Regions from separate parts of the Brevundimonas sp. GW821-FHT12C05 genome, predicted to be linked through region 1. Evidence: riboswitches for the same ligand, from Rfam matches in the RefSeq annotation. Region 1 holds a riboswitch; the other holds the start of a gene.

What was found. Region 1 has a riboswitch for cobalamin ahead of metE (5-methyltetrahydropteroyltriglutamate--homocysteine S-methyltransferase). Riboswitches for the same ligand answer to the same signal wherever they lie in the genome.
Region 2: another riboswitch for cobalamin. It lies ahead of AC1RRF_RS10465 (TonB-dependent receptor plug domain-containing protein); the one in region 1 lies ahead of metE (5-methyltetrahydropteroyltriglutamate--homocysteine S-methyltransferase).

Annotation. Positions count from the first base shown of each region.
Region 1 is NZ_JBXAQS010000001.1:304,180-313,121, forward strand. Features, by position in the region: gene metE (5-methyltetrahydropteroyltriglutamate--homocysteine S-methyltransferase) at 1-1,797, opposite strand, end outside; cobalamin riboswitch at 1,903-2,107, opposite strand; gene AC1RRF_RS01455 (YbhB/YbcL family Raf kinase inhibitor-like protein) at 2,178-2,648, opposite strand; gene AC1RRF_RS01460 (hypothetical protein) at 2,699-2,830, opposite strand; gene purS (phosphoribosylformylglycinamidine synthase subunit PurS) at 2,827-3,063, opposite strand; gene purC (phosphoribosylaminoimidazolesuccinocarboxamide synthase) at 3,063-3,821, opposite strand; gene AC1RRF_RS01475 (DUF1476 domain-containing protein) at 4,097-4,420, shown strand; gene AC1RRF_RS01480 (DNA-deoxyinosine glycosylase) at 4,484-4,999, opposite strand; gene AC1RRF_RS01485 (2OG-Fe(II) oxygenase family protein) at 4,986-5,717, opposite strand; gene purB (adenylosuccinate lyase) at 5,717-7,018, opposite strand; gene AC1RRF_RS01495 (Gfo/Idh/MocA family protein) at 7,122-8,480, shown strand; gene AC1RRF_RS01500 (glutathione S-transferase) at 8,491-8,942, shown strand, end outside.
Region 2 is NZ_JBXAQS010000002.1:231,899-240,840, forward strand. Features, by position in the region: gene glnD ([protein-PII] uridylyltransferase) at 1-665, opposite strand, end outside; gene mutS (DNA mismatch repair protein MutS) at 662-3,373, opposite strand; gene AC1RRF_RS10460 (hypothetical protein) at 3,466-4,314, shown strand; cobalamin riboswitch at 4,339-4,530, shown strand; gene AC1RRF_RS10465 (TonB-dependent receptor plug domain-containing protein) at 4,675-6,510, shown strand; gene AC1RRF_RS10470 (aldo/keto reductase) at 6,494-7,390, opposite strand; gene AC1RRF_RS10475 (argininosuccinate synthase) at 7,724-8,942, shown strand, end outside.

The DNA.
Region 1 (8,942 bases):
GTCATCGCGCACGAAGGACCAGTTCAGGATCGTCACCGGGCCGGTCAGCATCCCCTTCATCGGCCGCTCGGTCAGGGACTGGGCGTAGCGCCACCACTCCACCGTCATCGCCTTCGGCCGCGACACGTCGCCGTACAGGATCGGCGGGCGCACGCAGCGTGAGCCGTAGGACTGCACCCACGCCGCCTTGGTGAAGACGAAGCCCGACAACTGCTCCCCGAAATACTGGACCATGTCGTTGCGCTCGAACTCGCCGTGGACCAGCACGTCCAGACCGATCTCCTCCTGCCATCTGACCGTGCGGGCGGTCTCCTCGCGCAGGAACTGTTCATAGGCCCCGTCGTCGAGGACGCCCTTGCCGTGGTCCGCGCGGGCCTTGCGGACCTCCGGCGTCTGGGGAAAGGAGCCGATCGTCGTCGTCGGCCAGTCGGGCAGACCCAGCCGGGCGTCCTGCAGCAGGCGGCGCACCTCGAACGAGGCTGGGCGCCGGATCAGGTCGGGGTCGCGGTTCGCGGCGCGGGCCTGCACCGCCGCATCGTTGATCCGCGGCGAGACCCGGCGCGAGGCCACCGAGGCGGTGGAGGCGTCCAGGGTCTCGCGCACCGCGGCGCGCCCCTCGTTCAGCGCTTTCGCCAGCGTCGCCAGTTCGGCGATCTTCTGCACCGCGAAGGCCAGCCAATCCTTCACCTCGGCGTCCAACGCGGTCTCCCGCTCCAGATCGATCGGGGTGTGCAGCAGGCTGCACGAGGGGGCGATGATCACCTGACGGCCGGACGCGATCACCGGCTCGATCCGGTCCAGCACGGCGTTCAGATCGGCTTTCCAGACGTTGCGCCCGTCCAGCACCCCCAGCGACAGGACAAGGTCCGGCCGCGCCCCCGCGGCGACGGCGTCCAGCTGCTCCGGCGCGCGGACCAGATCGACGTGCAGGCCGTGCACCGGCAACGCCAGCACCGTTTCCAGATTGTCGCCGATCGCGCCGAACCAGGTCGTCAGCATCAGTTTGATCGGCGGGGTGACGTCGCTCAGCACGGCGTAGGCGTGGGCATAGGCCTCGCGCGCCGCGTCGCTCAGGTCGGTGACCAGGCAGGGCTCGTCGATCTGCACCCAGGTCGCCCCCGCCCGCGCCAACGACCGCAGCACCTCGGCGTAGACCGGCAGCAGCCTGGGCAGCAGGGTCAGCGGGTCGAAGCCCGCATCGTTCGCCGCCGTACCGCTTGAGGTCGTCCGCGCCTTGCCCAGCAGCAGATAGCTGACCGGCCCCAGCAGCACGGGCCGGGTCTCGATCCCCTGTTCCTTGGCCTCCAGATACTCGTGCAGCGCCTTGGTCGAGCCCAGCCGGAAGGCCTGGTCCGCCGTGAATTCGGGCACCAGGTAGTGGTAGTTGGTGTCGAACCATTTGGTCATCTCGGCGGCGGGAACCCCGTCGCCGCCGTGCGAATGACCGTGGGCGCAGGTCGCCTCTCCTTCGCCCTGCGATCCGCGCGCCATGGCGAAATAGGCCTCCAGCCCGACCCGCTCGCCGGTCCAGCCGTAGATGTCCGGCACGGCGCCGACCATGGCGGTCGCATCCAGCACATGATCGTAGAGGGAGAAGTCGTTGGACGGGACGATGTCGGCGCCCAGATCGCGCTGGCGCAGCCAGGCCTGACCGCGCAGCTCGGCGGCGACGGCCAGTAGGGCCTTGTCGTCGATCCGGCCGGACCAATGCTGCTCAAGCGCGGTCTTGAGTTCGCGCTTCGGGCCGATGCGGGGAAAGCCGAGGGTGGCGACCTGGACGGGGAGACGGGCGGTCATGATGCGAAGCCTTTGCTGGTGGCAAGGCTTCGGGCAGGGACGCGCGAACGCCCGCGCGGAAACGGTCCGGCGGCGCACAGGCGGCCTGACCGGACACCCCGCCGGAGGACGTTATCTGTCGGGGCAGGTCTCCTGGCTCACGGGTCACGGCTTCGGGCCCGGCCTTCCCGGAGGCGGACCCCCAGTGACACACGATGGACCTTCGGCTCGCCGCTTACAGTTGCGGGGGCAGCGCCGGTTTCACACCGGCTTCCCTCTTAGCTCCGCCCCGTCCGAAGACGACGCGCAGACCACGACACCCGCATAGAAGCGGGTCTCCCGGCGAAGTCAAGAAACATATAAGGATATCTTTATGTGTTTCCCCGACCTCGACCCTGACCTCAGCCCTGGCCGGTGTTCTCGTAGGTGGCGGTGATCGTCGCCTTGGCCAGGGTGTGGAAATGCAGGTTGAAGCCGAACACGGCGCCCGAGTTCTCGGAGGTCACGTCCAGCCTGTCCGTGTCCACGGCGAAGACGGTGAAGATGTAGCGGTGCGGGCCGTGGCCCGGAGGCGGAGCAGCGCCGCCGAAGCCGGGCGCGCCGAAGTCCGTGCGGCCCTCGACCGCGCCGGCCGGGACGGGGCCGCCGGTGGGGAGTTCGCTCACGTCGGCGGGAATGTTGGCTACGGTCCAGTGCCAGAAACCCGAGCCCGTCGGGGCGTCCGGGTCATAGCAGGTGACAGCGTAGCTTTTCGTGCCCTCGGGCGCGCCCGACCATTTCAGGTGCGGCGAGGCGTTGCCCTTGGCCTGCACCTGCGCGTCCGGCAGCACGCCGCCGTCGGTGAGGTCGTTCGAGGTCAGGATGAAGGTCATGGCGGTCTCCGGTCAGCGAGCGTCAAGCGATCCTAACGCGCCGGACGCCGTCAGTGTCCCTGTTCCTTGGCTGCCGTGGTGAAGGCGCTGTCGTCCATCAACCCGCCGGCCAGGGCGGCGGCGAACACCACGCACCCGCCGACGATGAAGACGACGACCAGCAGCTTCAGGACGCGTTTCACGCGACCTCGATGCGGTAGCTTTCGATCACGGTGTTGGCGAGCAGCTGCTCGCACATCTTCTTGGCCTCGGCGGCGGGGTCGCCCTCGCCGCTGAAGTCGAACTCGATCAGCTTGCCGACGCGGGCGTTGGCCACGCCGCCCCAGCCCAGGCCGTTCAGCGCGCCTTCGACGGCCTTGCCCTGAACGTCCAGCACGCCGGGTTTCAGGAACACATGCACCTTCACCTTGGCCATTAGTGCAGTCCCCCCTGAATCACCGTCGGCATGCCCTTCATGATTCCCAGGCGACGCGCGACTTCCGTATAGCTTTCAATGACATTGCCCAGATCGCGGCGGAAGCGGTCCTTGTCCAGCTTCTCACCGGTGGTGGTGTCCCACAGGCGGCAGCTGTCCGGGCTGATCTCGTCGGCCAGGATGACCCGGGCGAAATCGTTCTCCCAGATGCGGCCGAACTCGATCTTGAAGTCCACCAGGGTGATGCCGACGGCGCCGAACATGCCCGACAGATAGTCGTTCACGCGCACGGTCATCGCCAGGATGTCGTCCAGCTCCTGGGTCGAGGCCCAGTTGAAGGCGGTGATGTGCTCTTCGGTGACCATCGGATCGTTGAGCTCGTCCTTCTTCAGGTAGAACTCGATGATCGAACGGGGCAGGGGCGTGCCTTCGGCGATGCCGAGGCGCTGGCTCATCGAGCCGGCCACCACATTGCGGCACACCACTTCCAGCGGAATGATCTCGACTTCGCGGATCAGCTGCTCGCGCAGGTTCAGGCGCTTGATGAAGTGGTTGGTCACGCCGATGCCGTTCAGGCGCGACATGACGAATTCGCTGATCTGGTTGTTGATGACGCCCTTGCCCTCGAGTTGGGCCTTCTTCTCGCCGTTGAAGGCGGTGGCGTCGTCCTTGAAATACTGGATCAGGGTGCCGGGCTCAGGTCCTTCGTACAGGATCTTGGCCTTGCCCTCGTAGAGCTTCTTGCGCTTGACGTTCATGGGGTCTCGTCCGGGCGGGGCCTCGTCAGAAACGAAAATCGCGCGGCCAGCGCGTAGGTCTGGTCAGCGCGATCCGGAATCGGGCGGGCGGGTAAAATCGTCGCGGTCTCCTTAGCGGAAGCCGATGCTGGATACAAACGGCGGGCGTCGATGACACCGTCGGACGACACGCCGCCGCAACCCGGCGGGTTCCGGTTGCGTTCGGCCCACGGGGGGCTATAGACACCCCGATGCGGCCACTCCCCTGGGCCGCCTGACGGAGCCTGCGGACGCCCATGACTACCTTCGACGATCGGGAAAAGGGCTTCGAGTCCAAGTTCGCACTCGATCAGGAACAGGAATTCAAGGCCGTCGCCCGCCGCAACAAGCTGCTGGGCCTGTGGGCCGCCGAGAAGATGGGCCTGTCCGCCGAAAGCGCCGCCCAGTACGCCGGAGCGGTCGTGAAGGCCGATTTCGAGCAGCCGGGCGAGGAAGACGTCTACCGCAAGATCGCCCAGGACCTCGAAGGCGCCGGCCTGACCGTCTCGGAAGGTGAAATCCGCCGCAAGATGGACGAGCTGTCGTCGGTCGCGCGCGAGCAGATCCGCAACGGCGAATAAGCTTCGGCCCCTCGGACTGGAAGAACAGGGGCCGCTCCAGCGATGGAGCGGCCTCTTTCCGTTTCAGCCGCGCAGAATCGCGGTCAGCACCGCCCACGCCTGCGCCTTGTCGACAAAGCTGCGCGTCGCATGGGCCGGGCTGGAGGACGGCAGGTCGATCAGGGTCAGGCCCTGGGTCCCCGCCAGCGAGCGCCGTCCGATCTTCGCCGCCGTGGCCCCGTTGAAGGCCACCGCCCTCAGCTGCGGCAGGTCCGCGACGAGTCGCCTCAGGTCCGCCGCCTCGGCGTTGCGGATGTCGGCGTCCAGGCTGCCCTTCCTTTCCGCGCGGGCGATGACGTCCCACAGGCCGACCCGCGCGCTCTTCAGCGCCTCAAGCCGGTCGGGATAGGGCAGGGCGGCCGGGTCGCGTCCGATCACGCCGCCGACCAGCCGCCAGAAGGCGTTCTGCGGGTGTCCGTAATACTGGCCCGCCTTCAGCGAGGCGTCGCCGGGCAGGCTGCCCAGGATCAGCAGTCGGGTATTCGCATCGACGACGGGATCGAAGGCGCTCTTGCGCGCCGACGGATCAGCGTCCGGCATTTCTCATCCAGCCGACGACGGACAGCCGCGGCCCCTGGGCGTAGGCGGCCACGGGCGCGACGGAGTGATACTGCGGGACCTCAAACAGCGTCAGGGTGTTCCAGCGCGGAGCATGGCCGCGGATCACGTCGCCGGCCGCGTCATGGAACAGCAGCTGGCCGCCCCAGTCGGCGCGCCAGGTCCGGGTCAGGCCCAGCGTATAGGCCACCAGCCGGTCGCTGGCCTCGGATCCCACGTCGTTGTGCAGGCCGATGAAGTCGCCGGGGCGATAGCGGGTCAGCTGGCCGTCCGCCTTGACGATGTCCGACCGCCCCGTGACGGCGACGCCCAGCTTCACGAAGGCGTCGTTCAGGAACTCGGTCAGCCCGTGAATCGGATGCCCCGGATCGCGGCCGGTCAGGTAGGCGGTGATCAGCGGATAGGCCAGGTACAGGAAGCCGTAGCCGGCGCCCGCCTTGGTCATCATCGCCCGCAGCCGCTGCTGCAGGGCCGCGTCGCCCTGGGCCAGGATCTGATCACGATTCAGGACGGCGGGACGGCCGTCCTCGCCCTGGAAGGCCAGGTCCCAGTCGATGCGTGTCTCCAGCATCGACGCCAGGTATTCCGCCGTCTCCGGCTCGAAGATGTCGGCGATCTGGACCCATCCATCACGTTTGTAGCTCGCCGCCGCGGCGGCGAGGTCCAGGTCGGGATTGATCCGGATCGGCGGATTGCTCATCAGTCGGCGCCGAACACCCGGGCGAACACCGTGTCCACGTGCTTGGTGTGGTAGCCAAGGTCGAACAGGGCCTCCAGCTGGCTTTCCGGCAGGGTTACCCGCGCGTCGGCCTTCAGGAAGTCCAGGAACCGGCCTTCGCCGCGCCAGACCTTCATGGCGTTCTCCTGCACGGCGGCATAGGCGTCCTCGCGGCTCACCCCCGCCTGCGTCAGAGCCAGCATCACCCGCTGCGAGTGCACCAGCCCGCCCAGCAGGTCGATGTTCTTCTGCATGTTCTCGGGATAGATGTTCAGCCGTTCGACCACGTTCGCCAGGCGGTGCAGGGCGAAGTCCAGGTGGATGGTGGCGTCCGGCCCGATGCCGCGCTCGACCGACGAGTGGCTGATGTCCCGCTCATGCCACAGCGCAACATTTTCCATGGCGGGCACCACCGCCGAGCGCACCAGACGGGCCAGGCCGGTCAGGTTCTCGGTCAGGATCGGGTTGCGCTTGTGCGGCATGGCCGACGAGCCCTTCTGGCCCTTGTCGAAGAACTCCTCGGCCTCGAGGACTTCCGTACGCTGCAGGTGGCGGATCTCCGTGGCCAGTCGCTCGATGGAACTGGCGACCACGCCCAGGGCCGCGAAGAAGGCGGCGTGGCGGTCGCGCGGGATCACCTGGGTCGAGACCGGCTCGACCTGCAGGCCCATCTTTTCGGCCACATAGGCCTCCACCGCCGGGTCGACGTTGGCGAAGGTGCCCACGGCGCCCGAGATGGCGCAGGTGGCGATCTCTTCCTTGGCCGTCAGAAGGCGACGCTTCGCCCGCTGGAACTCGGCGTGGTAGCCGGCCAGCTTGAGACCGAAGGTGATCGGCTCGGCGTGGATGCCGTGGCTGCGGCCCACTTCCGGCGTGAACTTGTGTTCCTTGGCCCGCGTCTCCAGCGCCGCCAGCACCCGGTCGACCCCGCCGATCAGCAGGTCCGACGCGCGCGCCAGCTGCACCGCGAAACAGGTGTCCAGCACGTCCGACGAGGTCATGCCCTGGTGCAGGAAGCGGGCTTCCTCGCCCACGATTTCCGACACATGGGTCAGGAAGGCGATGACGTCGTGCTTGGTCGTGCGCTCGATCTCGTCGATCCGATCAGCGTCGAAGACCGCGTCCTTGCCCTTGGCCCAGATGGCCTCGGCGGCGTCGGTCGGAATCACGCCAAGCTCGGCCATCTTGGTGGCGGCGTGGGCTTCGATCTCGAACCAGATCTTGTACTTGGTCTCTTGCGACCAGATGGCGACGGCGTCGGGGCGGGAATAGCGCGTGATCATGGATGCGCCGTGTCGGTCGCATGGCCTCGCGAGTCAACCTGCGCCTTGTCCGGAGCGGCGATTTCAGGTCTGGTCCGGTGCCTTCCCCGTCCGGAGCTTCCCCATGAATCGACGCGATCTGATCACCGCCGCGGCGGCGGCGAGCGGTGCGGCGGCCCTGGCGGGTGGAGCGACGCAGGCCCGGGCCGCCCGGCCGTCGGATCGCCTTCGGCTGGGCATGATCGGCGTCGGCATGCGCGGTCGGGTGCTGCTGCGCGAGTTGGTCCGGCGCGACGACGTCGAGGTCGTCGGCCTGTGTGACATCGACGCCTTCACCCTGAACGAGGCCCTCGAACAGTTCACCGAGGCCAGCAAGCCCGCGCCGCGCCTCTACACGGGCTCCAATGAAGTCTGGCGGGAGATGCTGACCGGCGCTGATCTGGACGGCGTCGTCATCGCCACGCCATGGGAATTGCATGCGCCCATGGCCATCGGCGCCATGCGCGCCCGGGTGCCGGTGGCCTGCGAGGTCGTGGCCGGAATCACCCTCGACGACCACTGGCAGGTGCTGCGGACCCAGCTGGAGACCGGCACGCCCTACATGCTGCTCGAGAACGTCTGCTATCGCCGCGACGTGATGGCGGCGCTGAACATGGTCCGGCAGGGCGTCTTCGGCGAGATGATCCATCTGGAGGGCGGCTACCAGCACGACCTGCGCGAGGTGAAGTTCAACGCCGGCGTTCCGGGCCAGGCCTACGGCGGCGGCGTCGAGTTCGGCGACCGGGGTTGGTCCGAGGCCCGCTGGCGCACCGGGCATTCGGTCCGCCGCAACGGCGACCTCTACCCCAGCCACGGGATCGGTCCCTGCGCCATGTGGGCCGGCGTCAATCGAGGCAACCGCTTCACCCGCCTGACCAGCTACGCTTCCAAGGCGCGCGGGTTGCACAACCACATCGTGGCCAAGGGCGGCCCCGACCATCCCAATGCAGGCGTGACCTTCCGCCTCGGCGACGTGGTCCAGACCATGATCGGCTGCGAGAACGGCGAGACGATCATGCTCAGCCACGACACCAGCCTGCCGCGCCCCTATTCGCTGGGCTTCCGGGTGCAGGGCGAGAAGGGGCTGTGGATGGACGTCAACAAGTCCGTCCACGTCGAAGGCCAGAGCCAGCCGCACCGATGGGACGAGGCCCAGGCCTGGTTCGACCGCTACGACCACCCGCTGTGGAAGGCCCACGCGGCCAAGGCCGAGGGCGCGGGGCACGGCGGCATGGACTTCTTCGTCATCCACGCCTTCGTCGAGGCGCTGAAGGCCCAGGCGCCGATGCCGATCGACATCTACGACGCCGTGACCTGGAGCGCGGTGACGCCCCTGTCCGAGGCTTCGATCGCCGAGGGCAATCGCACCATCGACTTCCCCGACTTCACCGGCGGCGCCTGGCGGGACCGCGCGCCCATCTTCGCCCTCGACGACCGCTACTGAGAGATATCCCATGGAACTGATCATCGGCCCGCGCCTGTATTCGACCTGGTCCCTGCGGCCCTGGCTGGTGCTCAAGCGCTGCGGCGCGGACTTCGTCACCACCGAGATCGACATCTATTCCGACGCCGGCCAGGCCGAGCTGGCGCGCATTTCGCCCTCGCGGCTGGTGCCCCTGCTCAAGGTCGACGGCGAGACCGTCTGGGACTCCATGGCCATCTCGGTCTGGGCCGCCGAACGCTATCCCGAGGCCCGGCTGTGGCCCGCCGACGCCCACGCCCGCTGGCTGGCCCGTTCGGCGGCCTGCGAGATGCACGGCGGTTTCATGGCGCTGCGCACCCACTGCGGCATGGGGCCGGACCACACCATGGTCGGTCCAGACCGTTCGCCCCTGCCGTCCGAACCGGGGCTGGAGCGCGACATCCGCCGGCTGGTCTCTCTGTTTATGGAGATGCGCGGCCGCTT
Region 2 (8,942 bases), on a different contig from region 1:
TTGCCGTCCTTGACGTTGGGCTCGACCCTATAGCGCACCGCACCGGTCTTCTGGTGGCGGACATCCCGCTCCTCCAGCTTGGCGGCGATGAAGGGGCGCGGATCGGCCTTGACCACGAAGGCGCGGAAGCGGGCGATGAAGTCGTCGGCCAGCCGCTCGTCCCCGGCCAGGGGGCGGGCCTCCAGCAGGGTGGTGCGGACCATCATGTCGGTCTTGGCCAGCGCCAGAGACTCATCGACCGACCGCGCCGCCTGACCGACCTTCACGCCCAGGTCCCACAGGACGTAGAGCATGAACTCGATCACCTGTTCGCTGCGCGGAATCGACTTCCAGGGGCGCAGGAACAGCAGGTCCAGGTCCGAGAAGGGCGCCATCACGCCACGCCCGTAGCCGCCCACGGCGATCAAACTCAGCCGCTCGGCTTCGGTGGGATTGGGAGCCGGATAGAGGACGTCGGTGGTGAAGCGCCACAGGGCGGTCAGCATGTCGTCGGCGGCGGCGGCGTAGAGCCGCGCGACCTCGACGCCCTCGCCGCCGGCCTCCAGCCGCCGCGCCGCCTTCGCCCGGCCCGCATCCCAGCTCTCGCGAAGGATCGCCGCCACGGCCCTGCGCACATCGGACGCCCCGGCCGTCTCGGCCAGCCGCGCGTCGAGGGTCGGGTTCACCGGCTTGCCGGCCCTTTGGCCAATCCCTTGAGGCGATACAGGGCCTCCAGCGCCTCGCGCGGGCTCAGTTCGTCCGGCTCGATGCCCTTCAGCGCATCCTCGACCATCGAGGGCCGGGCCGGCTCGGGCGCGGCCGGTTCGGCCATGGCGAACAGAGGCAGGTCGGTGAGATTGGCGCCGGCGGTCTTCTCGCCCTCCAGCCGATCCAGAACCTCGCGGGCGCGGGCGACGACCGGTCCCGGCACGCCCGCCAGTCGGGCCACCTGCACGCCATAGGAGCGGTCGGCGGCGCCCGGCGCGGCCTCGTGCAGGAAGACCAGCTCGCCGTTCCACTCCTTGGCCCGCATGGACAGGTTGCAGACGTGGGCCAGCCGCGTCTCCAGCACCGCCAGCTCGTGGTAGTGGGTGGCGAACAGGGTGCGGGCGCGATTGCGGTCGTGCAGCGCCTCCGTGGTGGCCCAGGCGATGGCCAGGCCGTCATAGGTGGCGGTGCCGCGGCCGATCTCGTCCAGCACCACGAAGCTGCGCTCCGTCGCCTGGGTCAGGATGGCGGCGGTCTCGACCATCTCCATCATGAAGGTGGACCGTCCGCGCGCCAGATCGTCGCCCGCCCCGACGCGGCTGAACAGCCGGTCGACCACGCCCAGCCGCATCGATTTGGCGGGCACGAAGGCCCCGGCCTGGGCCAGCACCACCAGCAGGGCGTTCTGGCGCAGGAAGGTCGACTTACCGGCCATGTTCGGCCCGGTGACGATCGACAGGCGCGCGCCCGCGACGCCGGAGCCGTCCAGACGGCAGTCGTTGGGCGTATAGGGATCACCCGCGGCCTTCACCGCCGCCTCGACCACCGGGTGCCGCCCGGCGGCGACCTCGAAGCAGAGGGTGTCGTCGACGTGGGGACGCACCGCCCCGACCTCCTGCGCCCATTCCGCCAGCGCGGCGTGGGCGTCGAGCTCGGCCAGCGCCTCGGCCACGGCCTGCAGCGGCTGGGCCAGCGACTGGACCGTGCGCCGCCAAATCTCGAAGGTCTCGCCCTCGATGGCCAGCGACCGGTGTCCGGCCTGGCTGATCTTCGCATCCAGTTCCGACAGCTCCACCGTCGTGAAGCGGACCTGGTTGGCCAGGGTCTGGCGATGGATGAATGGGCTTTCGCCGGTGGGCCGCAGCAGGGGCTCGGCGGCCTTAGCGCTGGTCTCCAGGAAATAGCCCAGCACGGCGTTGTGCTTGATCTTGAAGGCCACGCCGGACTCGGCGACCGCGCGCGCCTCCAGGTCGGCCACGACCCGGCGGCTGTCGTCGCGCAGGCGACGCGCCTCATCCAGCTCGGGGCGGAAGTCGGGGTTCACGAAGCCGCCGTCGCGCGCCAGATGCGGCGGCTCGGCGACCAGCCCTTCGGCCAGATCGACCAGCAGCCGCCCCAGGTCGGGGGTCAGGGTCAGGCGGTCGACGCAGGCGGCGATGCGCGGCGGCGGGCCGGTCAGCGGATCGGCGACCGGCGGGAACAGGCCGGCGATGCCCTCGGCGATCGACAGGCCGTTGCGGATGCCGGCCAGATCGCGCGGTCCGCCCCGGCCCAGCACCAGCCGCGACACGGCCCGGGCCACGTCCGACGACGCCTTCAGCCCGTCGCGCAGGTCGCGGCGCAGGTCACGGCGCTCCAGCAGCCATTCGACCGCGTCGAGTCCATGATTGATGGCGACGGGATCGCGCAGCGGGCGCGCCACCCGCTCGGCCAGCGCCCGGGCGCCCCCCGAGGTCACCGTGCGGTCGATCGAGGCCAGCAGCGAACCCTCGCGCTCGCCGCGCTGCGTCCGGTCGATCTCGAGGCTCAGGCGTGTCGCCGGATCGATGGCCAGGAAGCCCGTGTCGCCGGTGCGGCGCGGCGGGGTCAGGGCCGGAATCTTGCCCGCCTGGGTCGTCTCCAGATAGGCGGCGATCAGGCCCAGGGCCGAGACCTCCGCCTCCTCGAAGGCGCCGAAGCCGTCCAGCGAGGCCACCCCGTAAAGGCGCTCGACCCGGACCTTGGCCCCGACCGGCTCGGCCAGCGCCTGCGGCAGGGCCTGGACCACGCCGCCGGAGCCGTTCAGCGCGTCCTTGGTCGCCTCGTCCGAGAACAGGCGGTCGGGGACCAGCACCTCGGAAGGCCGGAAGGACGACAGGGTCGCGCCCAGGTCGTCCAGCGAACAGGCCACGACGTCCACGGCCCCGGCGGACAGTTCGACCACGGCCACCGCCGCCCGGCCCTTGCGCACCGCCACGGCGGCCAGCCGGTTGGCGCCCCGCGCGTCCAGCAGCGAATCCTCGGTCAGGGTGCCCGGCGTGACCACCCGCACGACGCCGCGATGCACGACCGCCTTGCCGCCGCGCTTCTTGGCCTCGGCCGGATCTTCCAGCTGTTCGCAGATGGCCGCCTTGAATCCCTGCCGGATCAGCCGGGCCAGATAGCCGTCCAGCGCATGCACCGGCACCCCGGCCATGGGGATGTCGTCGCCGTTGTGCTTGCCCCGCTTGGTCAGGGTGATGCCCAGGGCGGCGGCGGCGATCTCGGCGTCCTTGAAGAACAGCTCGTAGAAGTCGCCCATGCGGAAGAACAGGATGGCGTCCGGCTGCCCGGCCTTGGCCGTCAGATACTGGGCCATGAACGGCGTCGCGCCCTCCAGGGACGGGACGGCGTCGGCGTGCGGCGGGTGAGCGAGGGGAGCGTTCATGAGAGCGGCGCAAGGTGAAGGAATGCCGGGAACGGCTCAAGCGGAATAGGGCGTCCTTTACCTCGGCTCACAACTGAATGCATTGTTCAGCCATGATCCTGCGCGGCCTTGCTTCGATGTTCATTCTGGCGGTCTCGGCCTTGCCGGCGATGGCGGAGGAACCGCCTCTCTGGAAACTGGTCGCCCAGTCCGATCTGATTGTCCTGGCGTCGGTGGACATCCCTGCCGCCCCGCCGCCAAGAACCTACGTTTCCCTGCCGCTGAGAGACTTCACAGCGTTGAAGGGGGAAGTCGGCGCACACCCGAAACTGCAGTGGTACTCGGACCCCCGTCCGTACGCGCCGGCTCTGGAGCAGATGCGGGCCGCCGACAGCTCTCGATCTCTTGTGTTCGCCCTGCGCAGCGAAGGCCGTCTCTATTTCGCCGGCGATACGCCCACCGCCTTCCGTCCGGCCGATGCGGAATCCGTCGCGGCGGTCGAAACGGAGATTTCAAGGCAAGCCGGCGTGCTCGCGCGTTGGCGGCGCGACACATCGGTCCCGCATTACGCCGAGGTGCAGGCCATCATCGAGGCCATCATCGCCCTGTCGCCCGCATCAGGTGACGAAAGGCGGAGTGGACCGAGCCGGCAACAACACCTCTTTGATCGCTTGATCGCACTCGGCCCGGAAGCCGTGCCCGCCATCATCGAGCAGATGGATGACAGACGCCGCCTGCCGGAGCCGCAAATCTCCCTCGTGAACGATGCGTCCAACGCCTTCGAAGGCATTCGTCATTACGGACCCGATGTCATGACTGAGGCTCTGGCCGCTGTTCTGAACCAACTCACGAATGAGGACTTCGGCTCCATCTACAACGGAAGCACGCAGGCCGAGCGACAGGCGGCCGTCCAAGGTTGGCGTGTCTACCTTGATCATCTGCGCAACGACGACGCCGCCTGACCTTGCACAAGCGTCGCTGCACTGCGACAAGCCGCGTCGGCGGTTAAGGGAACACGGTGTGAAACCGTGGCTGTGCCCGCAACTGTAGGCGGCGAGATCGCTGTCCGCCCGGAGCTTGCTCCGGCGCCACTGGTTCCTCCCTCGAGGGACTGGGAAGGCGAGGGCTTCGATTGTCGACCCGCAAGCCAGGAGACCTGGCCGCCACCGTCGCTCGCCGCTGTCCGGGACCAGGCAGAGGCGCGGGGACTTCCGTCGCAGCGACCCGATCTTGCGCCGTCCGGACCTTCGGGTTCGGCGGATCGGTTCGCTCACATGAGGCCTCTCGCGCGCATTCGCGGGGCCCGTACGGGGTTTTCGCTCATGAAGCGCTCCATTCTGCTTTCCACCGCGGCCATGGCCGCGGCCTTCGCCGGTCCCGCCTTCGCCCAGGAGGCGCGGGACGATTCCCTGCCCGAGATCGTGGTCACCGCCACCCGCATTCCCTCCATCGTCGCCGACACGCCCGGCGCCCGCGTCATCGACAGCCGCACCATCGAACAGCGCGGCGCCGTCTTCGCCGCCGACATCCTGGCCGACGTCCCCGGCCTGTCCGTGACCCGTTCGGGCGCTTTCGGGGGCGTCGCCCAGATCCGCATGCGCGGCGCCACCCCGGGCAAGACCCTGGTGCTGGTCGACGGCGCCCCGGTCAACGACGCGGCCGAACCCAACGGCGCCTATGATTTCTCGGGCTTCGACCTGGGCGACATCGAGCGCATCGAAGTCCTGTCCGGTCCGCAGTCCTCGCTGTGGGGCTCCGACGCCATCGGCGGCGTGATCGCCTTCACGACGAAGGAAATCGACGGCGTTCGCGCCGAGGCCGAGGCCGGCAGCTTCGGCACCGTGCGCGGCCGCCTCGCCGGCGGCGTGGCCAATGAGACCTGGGCGCTGGGCGGCTATGTCTCGCGCTTCACCACCGACGGCATCTCCGTCGCCGACGAAGCCAACGGCAACCCCGAGGCCGATGGCTTCGAGAACACCACCGTGGGCGTTCGCGGCCGCTACGCCGTCTCCCCGACGGTGAAGCTGGACGGTTCGGCCCGCTGGTCGCGCAGCGAAGCCGATCTGGATAACGGCTTCCCGGTCTCAGACAACAGCGACCGCTCGGAATCGGAACAATGGTCGGGCGTCGCCCGCGCCAGCGTCGACGCCCTCGGCCTGGACCACCAGTTCAGCGTCTCGGCGTCGAATATCGAGCGCGAGACCTTCAGCGCCTTCGGTTCGGTCTTCGAAGCCGACCGCCAGGCCTACCGCTGGCAGGCCAACGGCGAGACCGGCGCCGCCACCTACGCCTTCGGCGTCGAGCGTGAAGAGAGCGAAGGCAGCATCTCGACCGGCGCCAAGGTCGACCTGGGGACCACTTCGGTCTTCGGCACGGGCCGCTATCAGCTCACCGACGCCCTGAGCGTCACCGGCGGCCTGCGCTTCGACGACACCGACGACTTCGGCTCCAAGACCACCGGGCGCATCTCGGCCGCGTGGGACTTCGGTTACGGCTTCACCCTGTCGGGCGCCTACGGCACGGGCTTCAAGGCTCCGTCGGTCAGCCAGGCGGTGTGCGATTTCTGCTTCTCGTCGATCCCCTTCCCGACCCTGCGTCCGGAAAAGGCGGAAGGCTTTGAGGCCGCCATCGGCTGGCGTTCGGCCGACGGCCGCATCGAGGGCCGGGCGACCGCCTACCACCTCTCGGTGGAGGACCAGATCACCTACTTCTTCGATACGGTCACCTTCGACAGCTACTACATCAACCTCGCCGAGACGGCGACGGACGGGGTCGAGCTGGAAGGTCGGGCCCTCCTGGGCGGCGGCTTCGATCTGAGCCTGGCCTACGCCTGGACCGATGCGAAGGACGAGAGCAACGGCCGCGCACTGGCCCGGATCCCCGAGCATTCGGGCTCGGCGACCCTGGGCTGGACCGGCGATCGCCTGTCGGGCGCCCTGACCGTGCGGGCCGAAGGCGACCAGCCGGACACCAACTCGGCCAACGCCCCGGTCCGCGACAGCTTCGTCACGGCGAACCTGAACGCGGCCTACGTCCTGACCGACAACGTCACCCTGACGGCACGGATCGAGAACCTGGCCGACAAGCACTATCAACAGGTGCTGGGATACGGCGAGCCCGGACGTTCGGGCTATGTCGGGATCAGGCTGCGCTACTGATCCGCGCGCGAGGCCCGGCCGCTACGGCGGCCGGGTGCTCGAGCTGCAGGCTCTGCCAGTCCAGCGCCGGCGCCGGCGCGTGGGCGGCGGCCACCACGGCGCGCAGTTCGGCGGCCGAGGCGGCGCTGGCCACCACGGCGGCGATCTGCGGCAGGCCCAGGGTGTAGGCGAGCGTCGCCTGCATCGGATCGACGCGGGCCTCGGCGAGGCGACGGCGGATGCGCGACAGCTGCGGCGCGTGATGCGCCATCTCGGCCGGAAGGGCGTCGCCGCTCATGAACAGCAGGCCGCCGGCGAACACCGACGACAGGTGGATGTCGGCGCCCAGTTCGGCGATTTCGTCCAAGGTGCCCGAGCGGTGGACCCGCTGATCCAGCAGACTGCACGGCAGCTGGACCACGTCCGGCTGGAAGCGGCGGGCCAGCAGAGCCGGACCGTCCTCGACGGTGGCGCAAAAGCCGATGCGGCGGAACAGGCCCCGGTCCTTGAGCGACTGCATGCGGTCCCACAGGGCGCGGCCCTCGGCCCCGACCAGGTCAGTGGCGTTCGACGCCAGCAAGGTGTCGCCGCGCGGCAGGCCCATGCGTTCCAGCGAGCGGCGGGCGCGGGCCTCGACCCGGTCGACGCCCTCCTCGATGGAGACGGTGCGCACGGTGACCTTGAAGGGCGACGGGAAGGGCCAGGCCTGACCCAGCCAGCGCTCGCCGTCGCCGTCCGGCCTGGTCGCCACCACGGTGACGCCGGCGTCGGCGGCGGTCTGGAGCAGGAACCGCAGGGCCTCCTCGCGCGCGCCGGCGGGAGCGGGCATGGCGCGTTCGGGCTGGTGCACGACGGCGAGAGCCAGCTTTTCGACCGGAGACGGGGCGCGGTTCGGGATCACTGCCGGACCTTGCAGCGTGAAAGCTTAAGACCGCCCTTCCAGGACCTTGACTGAATCTTACCGGACGAACGCTGGTAGGGCCGCAAACCAGCCTTAATTCAAGCTCTTGACCCCAATCGGTATGGCTTGCTCGGCCTCTCGGGAAGGCCGGAAATCCACAGGAAATTTCGCGGAAACGTCATTCAGGCGTGGCCTTTGAAAACCACGCCGCGGCCGCCGTGACGTGAAAGCGGAGCGCTCGCCCCAATCCCGCCCTTGCATCGCGGGGCGTCTGGTCCTTTAAGCGCGCGCAAAGAGGAACGCCTCCCCGCGTTCGCCGAAGGATTCTGCCCCATGTCGTCGTCCTCCGCTCCCAAGAAAGTCGTGCTGGCCTATTCGGGCGGCCTGGACACTTCGATCATCCTGAAGTGGCTGCAGATCGAGTATAACGCCGAGGTCATCACCTTCACGGCCGATCTGGGCCAGGGCGAGGAACTGGGCCCAGCGCGCGAGAAGGCGCTGAAGATGGGCATCAAGCCCGAGAACATCTTCATCGACGACCTGCGCGAGGAATTCGTGCGCGACTTCGTCTTCCCGATGTTCCGCGCCAACACCGTCTATGAGGGCCAGTATCTGCTGGGCACCTCGATCGCGCGGCCGCTGATCGCCAAGCGCCAGATCGAGATCGCCAAGATGGTCGGCGCCGACGCCGTCTGTCACGGTGCCACCGGCAAGGGCAACGACCAGGTCCGCTTCGAGCTGGGCTACTACGCCCTGGATCCGGACATCCACGTCATCGCCCCCTGGCGCGAATGGGAGTTCCGCAGCCGCGAGGCCCTGCTGGACTTCGCCGAGAAGCACCAGATCCCGATCTCCAAGGACAAGCGCGGCGAGGCGCCCTTCTCGGTCGACGCCAACCTGCTGCACTCCTCCTCGGAAGGCAAAGTCCTGGAGGACCCGGCGGTCGAGGCGCCCGAGTTCGTTCACCAACGCACCATCGCCCCGGAAGACGCACCCGATCAGGCGACCATCTTCACCATGGGCTTCGAGAAGGGCGACGCGGTCTCCATCGACGGCGTGGCGATGTCCCCCGCCACGATCCTGGCCAAGCTGAACGAGCTGGGCCACGACAACGGCGTCGGCCGTCTCGACCTGGTCGAGAACCGCTTCGTCGGCATGAAGTCGCGCGGCGTCTACGAGACCCCGGGCGGCACCATCCTGCTGGCCGCCCACCGCGGCATCGAGTCGATCACCCTCGACCGCGGCGCGATGCACCTGAAGGACGAACTGGCGGTCAAATACGCCCACCTGATCTACAACGGCTTTTGGTTCTCGCCCGAGCGCGAGATGCTGCAGGCCGCCATCGACCACTCGCAGGCCAAGGTCAGCGGCACGGTCCGCATCAAGCTCTACAAGGGCAATGTCTCGATCATCGGCCGCGAGAGCCCCCAGAGCCTGTACGATCAGGACCTGGTGACCTTCGAGGAAGGCGTCCAGGCCTACGACCACCACGACGCCGAGGGCTTCATCAAGCTGAACGCCCTGCGCCTGCGCGTGCTGGGCAAGCGCGACA